4 regions of the Streptomyces sp. NPDC034049 genome follow, and region 3 is predicted to be linked to each of the others. Evidence: riboswitches for the same ligand, from Rfam matches in the RefSeq annotation. Region 3 holds a riboswitch; each other region holds the start of a gene.
The links. Region 3 has a riboswitch for cyclic di-AMP ahead of ACZ52C_RS15980 (M23 family metallopeptidase). Riboswitches for the same ligand answer to the same signal wherever they lie in the genome.
Positions count from the first base shown of each region.

Region 1: it holds a riboswitch for cyclic di-AMP, as region 3 does, so the genes downstream of both, ACZ52C_RS27625 (C40 family peptidase) here and ACZ52C_RS15980 (M23 family metallopeptidase) in region 3, are expected to answer to the same signal.
Region 2: it holds a riboswitch for cyclic di-AMP, as region 3 does, so the genes downstream of both, ACZ52C_RS13170 (M23 family metallopeptidase) here and ACZ52C_RS15980 (M23 family metallopeptidase) in region 3, are expected to answer to the same signal.
Region 4: it holds a riboswitch for cyclic di-AMP, as region 3 does, so the genes downstream of both, ACZ52C_RS16695 (transglycosylase family protein) here and ACZ52C_RS15980 (M23 family metallopeptidase) in region 3, are expected to answer to the same signal.

Region 1 is NZ_JBVISJ010000010.1:190,501-193,969, reverse strand. It holds gene ACZ52C_RS27635 (ATP-binding protein) at 112-570, shown strand; gene ACZ52C_RS27630 (DUF6328 family protein) at 542-1,090, opposite strand; gene ACZ52C_RS27625 (C40 family peptidase) at 1,168-1,641, opposite strand; cyclic di-AMP (ydaO/yuaA leader) riboswitch at 1,645-1,815, opposite strand; gene ACZ52C_RS27620 (hypothetical protein) at 2,188-2,505, opposite strand; gene ACZ52C_RS27615 (ATP-dependent Clp protease proteolytic subunit) at 2,513-3,151, opposite strand; gene ACZ52C_RS27610 (hypothetical protein) at 3,287-3,469, opposite strand, start outside.
Region 2 is NZ_JBVISJ010000003.1:772,249-775,717, forward strand. It holds gene ACZ52C_RS13165 (PP2C family protein-serine/threonine phosphatase) at 1-932, shown strand, start outside; cyclic di-AMP (ydaO/yuaA leader) riboswitch at 1,187-1,348, shown strand; gene ACZ52C_RS13170 (M23 family metallopeptidase) at 1,359-2,420, shown strand; gene ACZ52C_RS13175 (aldo/keto reductase) at 2,539-3,469, shown strand, end outside.
Region 3 is NZ_JBVISJ010000004.1:620,893-624,361, forward strand. It holds gene ACZ52C_RS15975 (alpha-galactosidase) at 1-1,670, shown strand, start outside; cyclic di-AMP (ydaO/yuaA leader) riboswitch at 1,973-2,131, shown strand; gene ACZ52C_RS15980 (M23 family metallopeptidase) at 2,136-3,143, shown strand; gene ACZ52C_RS15985 (rhamnogalacturonan lyase family protein) at 3,392-3,469, shown strand, end outside.
Region 4 is NZ_JBVISJ010000005.1:92,913-96,381, forward strand. It holds gene eno (phosphopyruvate hydratase) at 1-175, opposite strand, end outside; gene ACZ52C_RS16695 (transglycosylase family protein) at 599-1,285, opposite strand; cyclic di-AMP (ydaO/yuaA leader) riboswitch at 1,290-1,489, opposite strand; gene ACZ52C_RS16700 (transglycosylase family protein) at 1,672-2,709, opposite strand; gene ACZ52C_RS16705 (cytochrome P450 family protein) at 2,929-3,469, opposite strand, start outside.

The DNA.
Region 1 (3,469 bases), on a different contig from region 3:
CCCGTGACGGCCCAGGTAGTGGCAGTCTGGCGCGAAGCACCAGTCCGGGACCGTAGTCGAACCATCCGCTCCCTGTCGGACACCGGTCCCGTGGGAAAGGGACGCCTCGCCATGGCAGATCACCTGGAAGCATCCGTCACTCTGCCGAGCGATCCCGCCTCGGTGTCCACCGCCCGGAACTACGTCGCCGGCGTGCTCGCCGAATGGGGCCTGCCGGGCGACGCCGACATCGCGGACACCGTGCGCCTGATCGTGTCCGAGCTCGCCACCAACGCCGTGCAGCACACCCTCGGTCAGTCGCCCACCTTCACCGTGGCCCTCGCCCTCGACCGCGACGAGCAGCTGCGCATCGGGGTCACCGACAGCCATCCACGCTTCCCGAAACGGCTGCCGGCCGCCGTCCAGCAGGACAACGGCCGGGGCATGGTGATCATCCGCTGGCTGACCGCGGAGTGCGGCGGCAGGCTGAGCGTCAGACCCACCCGGGAGGGCGGCAAGACGGTGGCGATCGAACTCCCGTGGACGGTCTCGGCGCAGCCGGTCAGCGCGGGCGGTCCGCAGGAAACCTGACGGGGTCCTCGTCCGGGGCCGACCGTGCCGAGGAGTCGTGGTGGTCGGAGAAGCGGACCACCAGCTTGGGGAGCACGGCCCACAGGAGGAGGCAGACGAGGAGTGTGCCGGCCCCTGCGGCCATCCCCGCCTTCCGGCCGAGGGTCACGTCCACGACGAGCAGGACGGAGCCGGTGAAGGCCGGCATCAGCACGAACAGTCCGGCGGTGGCCAGCCGGGACGACACCTGGACGATGAGGGGCTTGGCGTTCTGCTGGAAGAGCGAGCGGTGCAGAGCGGCCGGGGCGGTGAAGAGCGTCGCCGCGAGGACCGCGAGCAGCAGGGTGACGACGTAGGTGGCGCGCTGGACGGAGTCCAGGTCCGGGAAGCGCGGGGTGAAGGCCAGCGTCAGCAGGAACGCGAAGAGGATCTGTACCCCGGTCTGGGTGACGCGCAACTCCTGGAGCAGCTCGGAGAAATTGCGGTCGGCGCGTTCGAGGGGGGTCTCGTTGCGTGCGGGTCGGGTGCGTTCGTCGGCCATGGTCGAACGGGTATCCAAAACCGCCGGTCGCACGCCCGTCGGGGGCGGCGTAGAGCTCCGCCGCCCCCGACGGTGGGTCAGCGGACCCGGCCGTACCAGACGTTCTTCGTCCACAGCTTCTGCAGCCGGACGACGTCACCCGTCTTCGGCGAGTGCCAGATCTTTCCCTTCCCCGCGTAGATACCGACGTGGTAGACGTTCGAACCCGAGTGGAAGAAGACGAGGTCTCCGAGCTTGCGGCTGCTCGCGGAGATGTGCTTCGTCTTGTTGTACTGCTGCTGAGCAGTACGGGGCAGCTTCTTGCCCGCCTTCTTGAACGAGTAGAGCGTCAGCCCTGAGCAGTCGAACCTGCTCGGGCCCACGGCGCCGTACTTGTATGGGGAGCCCTTCTTGGAAGCCGCGACCTTCAGTGCCTTCGACGCCACCGTGGCGGCCTCGGCGCCGGATGCGGCGCCCGGGACCACGATGCTGCCGCTGACAGCGGCGATGGTCAGAGCCGAGGCCGTGCCGGCCCGGGTCAACAGCGACGGGACACGATTCAGCGCAGTCATGCGCAACCCTTCGTCAGCCGCCTGTGAAGGATGACCTGTCGGATTCGGGCTGGCGAAGTTGCCCGGCCGCTGACGCGGCTTCACCCCAAGGGCTGCTCGGCCCGGTCATGGCGTGACCGTTCCGGCGACCCGTCGTGCTTGGGTCCTCCACTCCTGCCGATGCACTTCTGTCGACCGGTCATCCGGGCGGCGGCAGGACTCGGCGTCCACCCGGATCGCCCCGCCGCTGCGGCGGGGGCTTGTCGTCAGGAAGGGATCTTGGCGCACAGAAGTCCGAAAATCCCAACGGAACCGGGTATTTGTGGTCTTACTCACCACTCACCCGTTCGGGTGGACAGACCATTTTCGGCTGCTGTGTCCAGTCGGTCGAGGAGGTCCGCACCAGCACCGGAATGGCATATTCCGGCCCGGTACCAGGCATGTTGCGCAACTTCACAGGTCCTCACGACGTATGGGCCGATGGGTCGATCGCGGTAGGCCGTCCGGACGGCGTGAGACCTGGACCGGACACCCCGTCAGTAGTACGGCGAGCGCCCCCGGATCGGTTCAGGCGGGTGAATCCTCCGGTTTCGGGGGCAGTGCCACGCGGCCCGCGCGCCGTTCGCCGTCCAGGACCCGTAGAGCTCGCGCGAGCGTCGGGGCGTGCACCTCGTTCTCCCCGCGCGCGTGCATCAGTTCGAGCGCGTCGCGCAGGGCGGTCGCCTTGGCGACGAGCGCCTGCGCCGCGCGCAACCCGCGGTAGGTGTCACCCGATCGGGCCGGGTTGATCCGGCCGAGCAGGTCGACCACGTCCAGATAACGGTCGATCAGCTCGGCCTCGGCGCGCGTGAGCGCGGGCAACGGCGGAAGTTCGGGTGGCAGCATCGGTGGCTCACCTCGTGCCGGGACGTGTCGAGGTCCTGCGGCTCGGGATCACCCGGTCGGCCAGCCCGTACTCCACCGCCGCCTCGGCGTCGAGGAACAGGTCTCGCTCGATGTCGGCGCTGATCCGCTCGGGACTCTGGCCCGTGTGCCGGGCGAGCATCTCCTCCAGCCTCCGGCGGTTGCGGGTCAACTCCTCGGCCTGGATCGCCAGATCCGTGGCCTGCCCCTCGATCCGGTCGGCCACCGCCGGCTGGTGGAGCAGCACGCGCGCCCCCGGCAGCACGAACCGCTTGCCCGGCGTGCCCGCCGCGAGCAGCACCGCTGCGGCCGCACCCGCCTGTCCCAGGCAGACGGTCTCCACGTCGCAGCTGACGAAGCGGAGCGTGTCGTAGAGGGCGGTCATCGCGCTGAACGAGCCGCCGGGCGAGTTGATGTACAGCGAGATGTCGCGGTCCGGCGACTGGTGTTCGAGGTGCATGAACTGCGCCGTCACGTCGTTCGCCGACGTCTCGTCGATCTGCGTCCCGAGGAACACGATCCGTTCTTCCAGCAACTTCGAATACGGATCCATCGTTCGGTGACCCGCACTGGTGCGCTCGGTGAACTCGGGCAGCATCTGACGGGCCGATGGTCGGTTCGCGGGCATGGAACACGCCTCCTCTGATCGACTTCCGTAAAAAATGTACAGGACGTACGTATCGAGGAGGAGGGGATCGGCCGAAAGCGAACGGCCCCGCGGAGCCGGGCTCCACGGGGCCGTGCCGTGCGGCGAGAGGTGGAGTCAGGTGAGCGGCGCGGGGGCCGGGGTCCCGTAGAAGGTGACCGGCGGCCACCCGCGAGCGGCGGCGAGTTCGTTCAACGCCTCCGCCACCTCCAGCGCGCTGATCCGCTGTGCCGCCGGGGCCTCGACGGCGCTCACGGAGAAGCTCAGGGTCAGTTCGGTCATCTCGGTGCCGGGCATCCG
Region 2 (3,469 bases), on a different contig from region 3:
TCGGCACGGTGGTCGTCGGCGCCGCGTCGGTGGCCGGGATCACCGCCGTGCGCTTCTACTACGACGACGCGGGCCGGGTGGACGCGGTCACCGAGATCGCCACGGTGGCCACGGTCGCCGTACTGGCCGTACTGATCAACCGCCTCGTCCGCCGCAGCGACGCCCGGCTCGCCACCGCCCGGGAGATCGCCGAGGCGGCGCAGCGGGCCGTACTGCCGGTGCCGCAGGAGCGGATCGGCGGGCTGGAGGTCGCCGCGCGGTACGAGGCCGCGCAGGCCGGTGCGTCGATCGGCGGCGATCTGTACGCGGTGCAGGACACGCCCCACGGCGTACGGCTGATCGTCGGCGACGTCCGCGGCAAGGGGCTCGGGGCGGTGTCGGCGGTGGCGGTGCTGATCGGGGCGTTCCGGGAGGCGGCCGAACAGGAGGCGACACTCGAAGCGGTGGCCCAGCGGCTGGAACGCGCGCTGGCCCGGGAGGGAACACGGCGGGAGGCCGCGCGGCGGGACGCGGCGGTGGAGTACGAGGGGTTCGTGACGGCCGTGCTCGCGGAGTTCCCGCACGGCGCCGGCCGTGCCCGGATCGTCAACCGGGGCCACCCCTCCCCTCTGCTGCTGCACGCCGACGGCACCCTGTGCACGCTGGACGCCCGGCAGCCCGCGCTCCCGCTCGGCATGGACGACCTCGGCACCTGGCCCGACCGCGCGGAGGAGACCGGATTCCCGTCCGGCGCCACGCTGCTCTTCTACACCGACGGCCTCTCCGAGGCGCGGGACGCGCACGGCGTCTTCTACGACCCGGCCGCGCGCCTGGCCGGCCGCGGCTTCACCGCCCCGCGCGCCCTGTTGACGACCCTCGCGCAGGAGGTCCGCCGGCACACGGGCGACCGCACCACGGACGACATGGCCCTCCTGGCGGTCCGCCGCCCCTGAGACACGGCCACGCTCGCACACCGATATCACCGAGCGTGTCCGTGTCACCGTGTTCCGTAGAGGAAGTGACGTCCCGTCAAGGCAACTGTTACTCGCGAGTCAAGGTCAACTCGCCCGTTTTCCACCCCTCATGACCCGTAAAGTCCAGCGCGAAGACCGGAACGATCATTCAGAACAGCTTGGAATGGAGTACTCGCGTCTATTAACGTTCGATAACGCAGCGCGGTCGTCCCAGCCGTCACAAGAGACGGCTCCGTGCTCATGCGCCGAATCCCGCAAGGGAACCGGGGAACCACCACCCTGGGGTGAATCGCACGGAAACCGCCGTGGCTGTACGCACGACCGGTTTACGCGCGTAGGAGACCTTCCTGCTCCGAACCCGTCAGCTAACCCGGTAGGCGAGGAGGAAGGAAGGAGTACGCCCACGTGGCGTCGAACCGGTCCGCGACCGAAGCCCCGTTCGTGCCGGCCCAACGTGACGGCGAGAGCCAGACGTTCGGCTACGGCAGCTATGACAGCGACAACGAGGGCCCCTGGCAGGAGTGGAATCCGAACGAGGAGACCCTGCGCCCCGCTCGCGGCCGGCACCGCGTCGCCAAGAAGAGCGGCGTACTCGCCCGTAACGGACTGGCCCGTAGCTCCACGGTCCTCGGCGTCGGTGTCATAGCCGCCGTCAGCGGCGCCGGCATGGCCAGCGCGCAGTCCGGCAAGGCCCCGGTCTCCATATCGATGCCCGACATGCCGAACGTCGGCTCGGTCTTCGAGGACGAGGCCGACGAGCCGGAGCCCGAGGCCTCCAGGACCCCGCTCAGCAGCGCCGGTCTGACCGCCGCCGAGACCGAGCAGGGCACCGCGGACGCCGGCGAGGCGCTGCGTGCCCGCATCATGGCGCAGGCCGAGTCCCAGCAGGACGCCTTCGACAAGGCCGCCGCCGAGGCCGCGCAGACCGCCGCCGCGGACAAGGCCGCCGAGCAGGCCGCCAAGGAGAAGAAGGAAGCCGAGGCCAAGGAGGCCGCCGCCCAGAAGAAGGCGGAGGAGGAGGCCGCGGCGAAGAAGGAAGCCGAGCGTCTCGCCGCCCTGGCGAAGCAGTTCACCCTTCCCACCTCCTCGTACACCCTCACCTCCACCTTCGGTCAGGCCGGCCCGTACTGGTCCTCCGGCTACCACACCGGCCTCGACTTCGCGGCCCCCACCGGCACGCTCATCAAGGCCGTCCACAGCGGCACCATCACGCAGGCCGGCTACGAGGGCTCCTACGGCTACAAGACCGTCCTCACCCTCGATGACGGCACCGAGATCTGGTACGCCCACCAGTCCTCCATCGGCGTCAGCGTCGGCCAGAAGGTCGCCACCGGCGATGTCATCGGCCGCGTCGGCGCCACCGGCAACGTCACGGGCGCCCACCTCCACATGGAGGTCCACCCCGGCGGCTCCAGCAGCGGCATCGACCCGGCGGCCTGGCTCCGCAGCAAGGGCCTGACCCCGTAGCCCGCCGCCCCTCGGCACTGCACAGCGACGCCGCGTAAGCCCCGGGCCTACGCGGCGTTCGTCCTGCCTCGGTGTCGATGGGGAATGCGGGCGTCCGGTCCGCTCGTTGACGTTGGACATGACTTCTCTTCGCAGGCTCGGCACGTCCGACATCGAGGTCTTCCCGCTCGCCCTCGGCGGCAACGTCTTCGGCTGGACGGCGGACGAGGCGCAGTCCTTCGCCGTCCTCGACGCCTACGCCGCCGCGGGCGGCAACTTCATCGACACGGCCGACTCGTACTCGGCCTGGGTCGAGGGCAACGAGGGCGGCGAGTCCGAGCGGATCATCGGCAGGTGGGTCGGGTCCCGCGGCAACCGCGACGACGTGGTCATCGCGACCAAGGTGAGCCAGCACCCCGAGTACCAGGGCCTGACGGCGGCCAACATCAAGGCCGCCGCCGACGCCTCGCTGGCCCGCCTCGGCACGGACCACATCGACCTCTACTACACCCACTTCGACAAGCCCGAAGTCCCCGTCGAGGAGATCATCACCGCCCTCGATGACCTGGTGAAGGCCGGCAAGGTCCGCGCAATAGCCGCCTCCAACATCAGCCCCGAACGCCTGAAGGCCTCCCTGGACTTCTCGGCCGCCGAGGGCCTGGCCCGCTACGTGGCGCTCCAGCCCCACTACAACCTGGTCTCCCGGGACACCTACGAGGGCCCCCTCCAGGCCGTCGCCGCCGACGCCGGCCTCTCCGCCGTCCCGTACTTCGCCCTTGCCAAGGGCTTCCTGACGGGCAAGTACCGCCCCGGCACGGCGGTCGACAGCCCCCGAGCCGCAGGCGCCGGCGCCTACCTCGACACCCCGGCGGGCCCCCGCGTCCTGGCCGCCCTCGACGACATCGCAGAGTCCCACGGCGTCGCCCCCGCCACCGTGGCCCTGGCCTGGCTGGCCGCCCAGCCGACCGTCGCGGCCCCCATCGCCTCGGCCCGCTCCCTGGACCAACTCCCCGCACTCCTGGGCGTGGCCGACCTCACCCTCACCCCCGAAGAACTGACCCGCCTGACCG
Region 3 (3,469 bases):
AGGGTCCGGCGGCGGAGCTGTTGCGGGCCGACTCGGCGACCTGGACCCTGCCGCGGCGCGAGGAGGAGCCCTGGCGCCTCTCCCAGCTGCACGGGCGGTGGGCGGCCGAGTCCCGCCTCGTGCGCGCCGACCTCACCTACGGCGAGAAGGTCATCGGCAGCCGCCGCGGGCACACCGGGCACCAGCACCTGCCCTGGGTCGCCCTCGACACCGACGCCACCGAGGAGCGCGGCGAGGTCTACGGCTGCGCCCTCGGCTGGTCGGGTTCCTGGCGGATCGCGGTGGCCCAACTCCCGGACGCGCGCGTGCAGATCACCGGCGGCGCCGGATACGACGAATCGGGACTGCTGCGGCTGGAGACGGGCGGGACCTTCACCACGCCCGTCTTCGCGGGCCTCTGGAGCGACGGCGGCTTCGGCGGGGCGAGCCGCGCCTGGCACGCCTACCAGCGGGCGTACGTCATCCCGGACGCCGACCAGGACCGGCCGGTGCTCTTCAACTCCTGGGAGGCAACCGAGTTCGACATCTCCGAGGAGCAGCAGGGAGCCCTCGCGCGGCGGGCTGCGGCCATGGGGGTCGAGCTGTTCGTGGTGGACGACGGCTGGTTCGGGGCGCGGACCAGCGACCGGGCCGGCCTCGGCGACTGGACACCCAATCCCGACCGCTTCCCGAAGGGGCTGCGGCCGCTCGCCGACCATGTGCACGCCCTCGGGATGCAGTTCGGCATCTGGGTCGAGCCGGAGATGGTCAATCCGGACAGCGAGCTGTACCGGGCGCACCCAGAATGGGCACAGTTCCAACCGGGCCGAAAGCGGACAGAACTGCGCAATCAGCTCGTCCTCAATCTCGCGCGCGAGGACGTGCGGGAGTACCTGTGGGAACGGCTCGACACCCTTCTGTCCAGCGCGCCGATCGACTATGTGAAGTGGGATTTCAACCGCTGCTTCACCGACGCGGGCTGGCCGGGGGAGCCCTATCCGCAGAAGCTCTGGGTCGAGCACGTGCACGCCTTCTACGCCCTGCTGGACCGGCTGCGGGCCGCGCACCCGGGGGTCGCCTTCGAGTCGTGCTCGGGTGGCGGCGGCCGGATCGACCTCGGGGTCATGACGCGGACGGACCAGGTGTGGACCTCCGACAACACCGACCCGCTCGACCGGCTCGCCATCCAGCACGGCTTCAGCCAGGTCCATCCGGCCCGGGCCATGGCCGCGTGGGTCACCGACAGCCCGAACAACCAGCTCAACGGGCGGGTCAGCTCGCTGCGGTTCCGGTTCGTCAGCGCCATGGCGGGTGTGCTCGGCGTGGGCGGCGACCTCACCGAGTGGAGCGAGGAGGAGCTGGCCGAGGCCCGGGAGTGGGTCGAGCTGTACAAAAGGATCCGGCCGGTCGTGCAGCGCGGCGACCTGTACCGGCTGCGGCCGCCGACGGGCGGGCTGAGCGCCGTGCAGTACGTCCACGGGGACGATGTCGTCGTCCTCGCCTGGCTCCAGGCGCAGCACTACGGCGAGCCGCTCGCCCCGCTGCGGCTGCGCGGGCTGGACCCGACACGGACGTACGAGTGCCGCGAAACGGGCGAAAAGTACCGGGGTGCCGTGCTGGCGCATCACGGATTGCCGACCGGGCTGCGCGGCGACTTCGATGCGACGGTTGTCCGACTCCGTCGCACTTGAGCCTTCTGTCCGAAATACTGCCGTTAATCCAACAAACCCTGGAATAAAGCCTACTGGGCCGTAGGTGCGTGAGCAGCGTCATATTCGTGACGTTCCGTTGCCGTCATGTCCACGTAATTCGGGCGGATTTCCAGGGAGGTTGGAATGCGCCCTGGACCGGTCTATTACGGAGCGTGATGGTGAATTGAAGTAAGGATCAGGGGAAAAGACGCACAGGAAGTCCCCATGGTTGTCTCTGTGGCCACAAGTCGCTTACGTTCGGCGTCAATCCGGACGGACGCCCAATCCTGCCGCCGACCGGAGCCGCGTACCGACCAGATCCACGGCAGGAGCGGGGGACCCACAGGAATCACCGCCTGTTCCGGTCTCCGGAACGGCTAGGGGTACAGCCGTGCGCAAGCACGGCCGGACATCTCCAGTCCGCACCCGACAGCTCACCTCGCAGGCGCCGGAGAGGAATTCGTCATGCCCGCGAAGGGTAAGCACCGCCGTCCGAAGCCCCAGCGCTTCACTCGCTCGATCGCCGCCGCCGGCACCGGTGGCGCGGCGCTCGCGCTGCCGCTGATCGGAGCCGCCGGCGCCCACGCCGCGACCCCGTCCACCGCTGCCTCGGGTGTTTCCGAGAAGCCGACCACGATCGCCGCCGAGAAGGCCGCGGTCGAGGCGGGCGCACGGATCGAGCAGGCCGAGAAGGCCGCGCAGGCGCAGAAGGGCACCACCAAGAAGGCGGCGCCCAAGACCTATTCGGTGAAGGTCGGCGACTACCTCGCGAAGATCGCGGACGAGCAGAACGTCGAGGGTGGCTGGAAGCGGCTGTACTCGGACAACCGGGAGGCGGTCGGTTCCGACCCCTCGCTGATCCACCCGGGGCTGAAGCTGTCGATCGGTGAGCGGGCCGCGTCGAGCGAGACGTCGCGCTCGTCGTCGAAGCCGCAGCTGTCGCAGTCCTCGAAGCCCAGCGAGCCCGCCAAGGCGCCGAAGCCCTCCGCTCCCGCGAAGCAGGAGTCGAAGGACACCCAGGCGTCGACCTCCACGGCGAGCGGCCAGTCCTCGTCGTCCAACGCCTCCGGCTTCAGCCGGCCCATCACGGGCGCGACCGTCGGCACCGCGTACAAGACCGCCGGCAGCATGTGGTCCAGCGGCTACCACACGGGCGTCGACTTCGTGGCCCCGACCGGGACCAGCCTCAAGGCCGTGGGGGCGGGCACCGTCGTCTCCGCCGGCTGGGGCGGCGCGTACGGCAACCAGGTCGTGATCAGACTCGCCGACGGCTACTACGCCCAGTACGCCCACCTGTCCTCGATCTCCGTCTCCGCGGGTCAGGTGGTCAGCGGTGGGCAGCAGATCGGCCTCTCCGGCGCGACCGGCAACGTCACCGGACCGCACCTGCACTTCGAGATCCGCACCTCCCCGAACTACGGCTCGGACATCGACCCGCTGGCCTACCTCCGCTCGAAGGGCGTCGGCGTCTGACGACCCCGCCCCCTGGCTGACGTCATCTCCACCCGGCGTCCGACGACACCTTCGCCCGGCGTCCGACGTCACCTCCATCCGGCGCCCGCATGCCGAAGGCCGGTCCCTGTGATCAGGGACCGGCCTTCGGCGTTTCATGATCACCGTGTTGCGGTCGTGTGGCATGGCCGAGCGAAGCCTCGACAGTGCCGCGAGAGGCGGGGACAGTGATCCGCGTAAGCGCTTTCTGTCTCTGTGAAGGAGTGTCGGTGCGTACTGCCCGACGTCGAAGAACCGTCTTCCTGACCGCGGCCGCCCTGTTCGCCGGTCTCTTCTCCACACCCGGC
Region 4 (3,469 bases), on a different contig from region 3:
AGCGGTTGGGGTCGCCGTCACGGAGCTCGATGGCTTCGAAGGCACCGGTGGAGGCGCCGGACGGAACGGCGGCACGACCGGTGCTGCCGTCGTCGAGGCCGACCTCGACCTCGACGGTGGGGTTGCCTCGCGAGTCGAGGATTTCCCGGGCTACGACGACGTCGATGGACGGCACGAGCATCTCCTTCATGGGATGTGACGCGGAAGTGCGGGGCCCGCGGGCCTTGCGACTAGAGCCTAACCGCCCCGGGCTCGTCGGCAGCCGACCGACCGTCCCGTGGACAGACAGACCGTACCCATTGTTCCAGTCCGGAACAAAGGGGGGTCGGCCAGAAAGTGAACAGAAAGAAGGAGCGGACATGAAAAAGCCCCGCCCCGGTGCGTACGGGGGAATGCGCACCGGGGCGGGGAGCCCGTGGGGGACGGGGGGACGGCCCTCACGAGGTCTTCACCATGGAGGACACGGATGTGAGCGGGCTGTGGTTCAGCTGGGAAGCGGCCCGATTTCTCGGCCCAGCCGAACCCGCCCCGCCTGCCCGGCCGTGGGGGCGGCCGTGGGGGACGGCAGACGCGTGGCGACCGTCGCCTTCGTCGCGGGTCAGCTCAGGTGGAGCTGCTGGCCCGGGTAGATGAAGTCGGCGTCGTCGATGATGTCCTTGTTCAGCTCGAAGAGCTTCTCCCAGCCACCCTTGACGTTCTTCTTCGCGGCGATGCCGCTGAGGGTGTCGCCGGTGACGACCTTGTACTCGCCGTCGCCCTTCTTGACCTTCTTGCCGGTCGGGGTCTCGACGGTGGCGCGCTCGGAGGAGCGGGAGGCGCGGGTGTCCTCGGTGCTCTTCTTGGTGCTCTCCTGCGTGCTCTGCTGCGAGGAGCCGGAGTTCGAGGAGGAGGCGGCGGCGCCGTCGTACGAGGCGCCGGACAGGCCCTTGCCGCAGACCGGCCAGGCACCCTTGCCCTGGCCCGCGAGGACCTTCTCGGCGATCGCGATCTGCTGGGCCTTGGTCGCCTGGTTCGCGGTGGAGGCGTACTGCGTACCACCGTAGGCGGCCCAGGTGGAGGCCGAGAACTGCAGACCGCCGTAGTAGCCGTTGCCCGTGTTGATGGACCAGTTGCCGCCGGACTCGCACTGGGCGACGGCGTCCCACTCGGAGGCGGTGGCGGCCGAGGCGCTGCCGGCGGCCATCAGCGGGGCTGCGATGGCGGCGGCGCCGGTGACGCCGGCGACGGCGATGGCACGAGCGGCCTTGGACGGACGGCGGTGCTTGCCCTTGCTGGAAAACAGCATGGAGAGATCCCCTCACCGACGCCTGCGAGGTGAGCTGTCGGGTTCGGGCCGGTTGAGTTGCCCGGCCGCGCCCGCTCGCCTCTCGGCTCACGTCGCGCGGCTTCACCCCGAGCCGGTTCCGGACGTACGCCCCCGAAGGGCCGCAACCACCGGACCCGGCACTTACCTTGGGTCCCCCGCTCCTGCCTACGGCGCTTGACGCGACGACTGTTCCTTGCGGCCGTTGGCAGGATTCGGCGTACCGACCGCAGGGGCCCGCTGTGGCGAGCGGTCACGACCGTAAACACGTGATTGCCCGGATTTCAAAGACGATCAGGGGGTCTGTGATTCATCTCCCACCTAGATCAAAACGGGCATTCAGGGGCGAAAAGTGACGCGAACTGTCGCTACTTTTCGCCCGTTTCGGCACCGACTTCAAGGGTCTGACCGGGAAGGATGAGGTCCGGGTCGGTTCCCACGGTGCTCTCGTTCTCGGAGTACAGCTCGCGCCACCCGCCGTTCAGGTCGAGCGAGTTCGCGATCCGCGTCAGACTGTCGCCCGCACGGACGGTGTAGGCGCCGTCCACGGCCTCCCGCGCCGCGTCGCCGCCGCGGGAGGCGTGACGGCCCGAGGGGGCGGGGTCGGCGGTGCGGGAGCCGTCGGCCGCGTCCGTGCCGGCCTCCGCGTCGGCGGTGTCCTCGTCGGCGCTGGCGCCACGATGGCGACCGGTACCGGCTTCGCTCCCCCCGGCCGAAGAGTCGTCACTCTGTGACGACTTGTCCGCATTCGCACCCTCGGAGTCCGTGGAATCGCCCGAGTCGGCGTCGGCCTTGGCCTTGGTGGACCCCTCGACGGCCTCGGGGGTCGAGTCGGCGGACTTGGCCGAGTCGGACCCGTCGACCTCTTCGGCGGAAGTGGAGGAATCGTACGAACCAGAAGAGTCAGAGGAATCGGATGAGTCCGAAGAGCCAGACCTATCGGATGAATCAGGAGAACCGGACGTTCCGGAGGAACCGCCCGCCTTCGTCGAGTCGTCCGCGACGCCCGTGTCCACGTCGGCGGAACCGGAGTCGCCGTCGAGGTTGTGGAGCAGGCCGCAGGTGGCCCAGACGCCTACGCCCTGGTCGGCGAGGACCTTCTCGGCGACGGCTATCTGCTGCGAGCGGCTGGCCTGGTCGGCGCTTGTCGCGTAGTCGAGGCCGCCGTACTTCTCCCAGTTCGCCTGGGTGAGCTGGAGGCCGCCGTAGCGTCCGTTCCCGGTGTCCGCGCTCCAGGAGCCACCGCTCTCGCACTCCGCCACCTGGTCCCAGGTGGTTCCGCTGGCCGCGCTCGCGCCGGTGGCGCCGAGCAGGGGGATCGCGATGGCCGAGCCGGTCACTCCGGCGGCGACGAGGAGAGCGGGAGCCTGACGGGGGCGACGGTGTCGACCGTTCCCGGAGAGCATGCGGTTGCCTTTCACGCGACAGCAGTGGCCGGTGCGAAGGGTGTGGGGTGACCCCTTCGCACTGACGTGTGAACGTAGCGGGAGTCGATCAGTTGTCACAAGTTAATGCAGCGCAGATCACGTGAAGATCACGGACTTGAGGGAGTGTCACTTTCCGTCGCGGAATGCGGTAGTGCTACGGGCTGCCCGGGTACTACTACGTACCGCTCATGACCCGGGTCACGAAATGCCCTCGGACCGCCCCTGCGGGGTGAATTGCACCGGAAGCGTGCGCAATCCGCGCATGATGAGCCCTCCCCGCCATCTCAGATCGGCCGGTTCCACCGCCAGTCGGAGGTCGGGGAGGCGGGTGAGGAGGGTGGCCAGGGCGGTCTGGCCTTCGAGGCGGGCGAGGGGGGCGCCGAGGCAATAGTGGATGCCGTGGCCGTAGCCGAGGTGCTGGTTGTCGCGGCGGGAGAGGTCGAGGGTGTCGGGGTCCTCGAAGCGGGCCGGGTCGCGGTCGGCGGCGGCGAGGACGACGAGGACGGGGTCGCCCTGGGCGATGTCCTGCCCGCCGATGGTGAGGGGGCGGGTCGCGAAGCGCCAGGTGGCCAGCTCGACGGGGCCGTCGTAGCGCAGGAGTTCCTCGACGCCGGTCTCGAGCAGCGCGCTCTCCCCGGCGGTGAGGGAGGTCTGGAGGCGGGTGCGCTGGTCGGGGTGGGTGAGCAGGGCGTAGGTGCCGTTCCCGATGAGGTTGACGGTGGTCTCGAAGCCGGCGAAG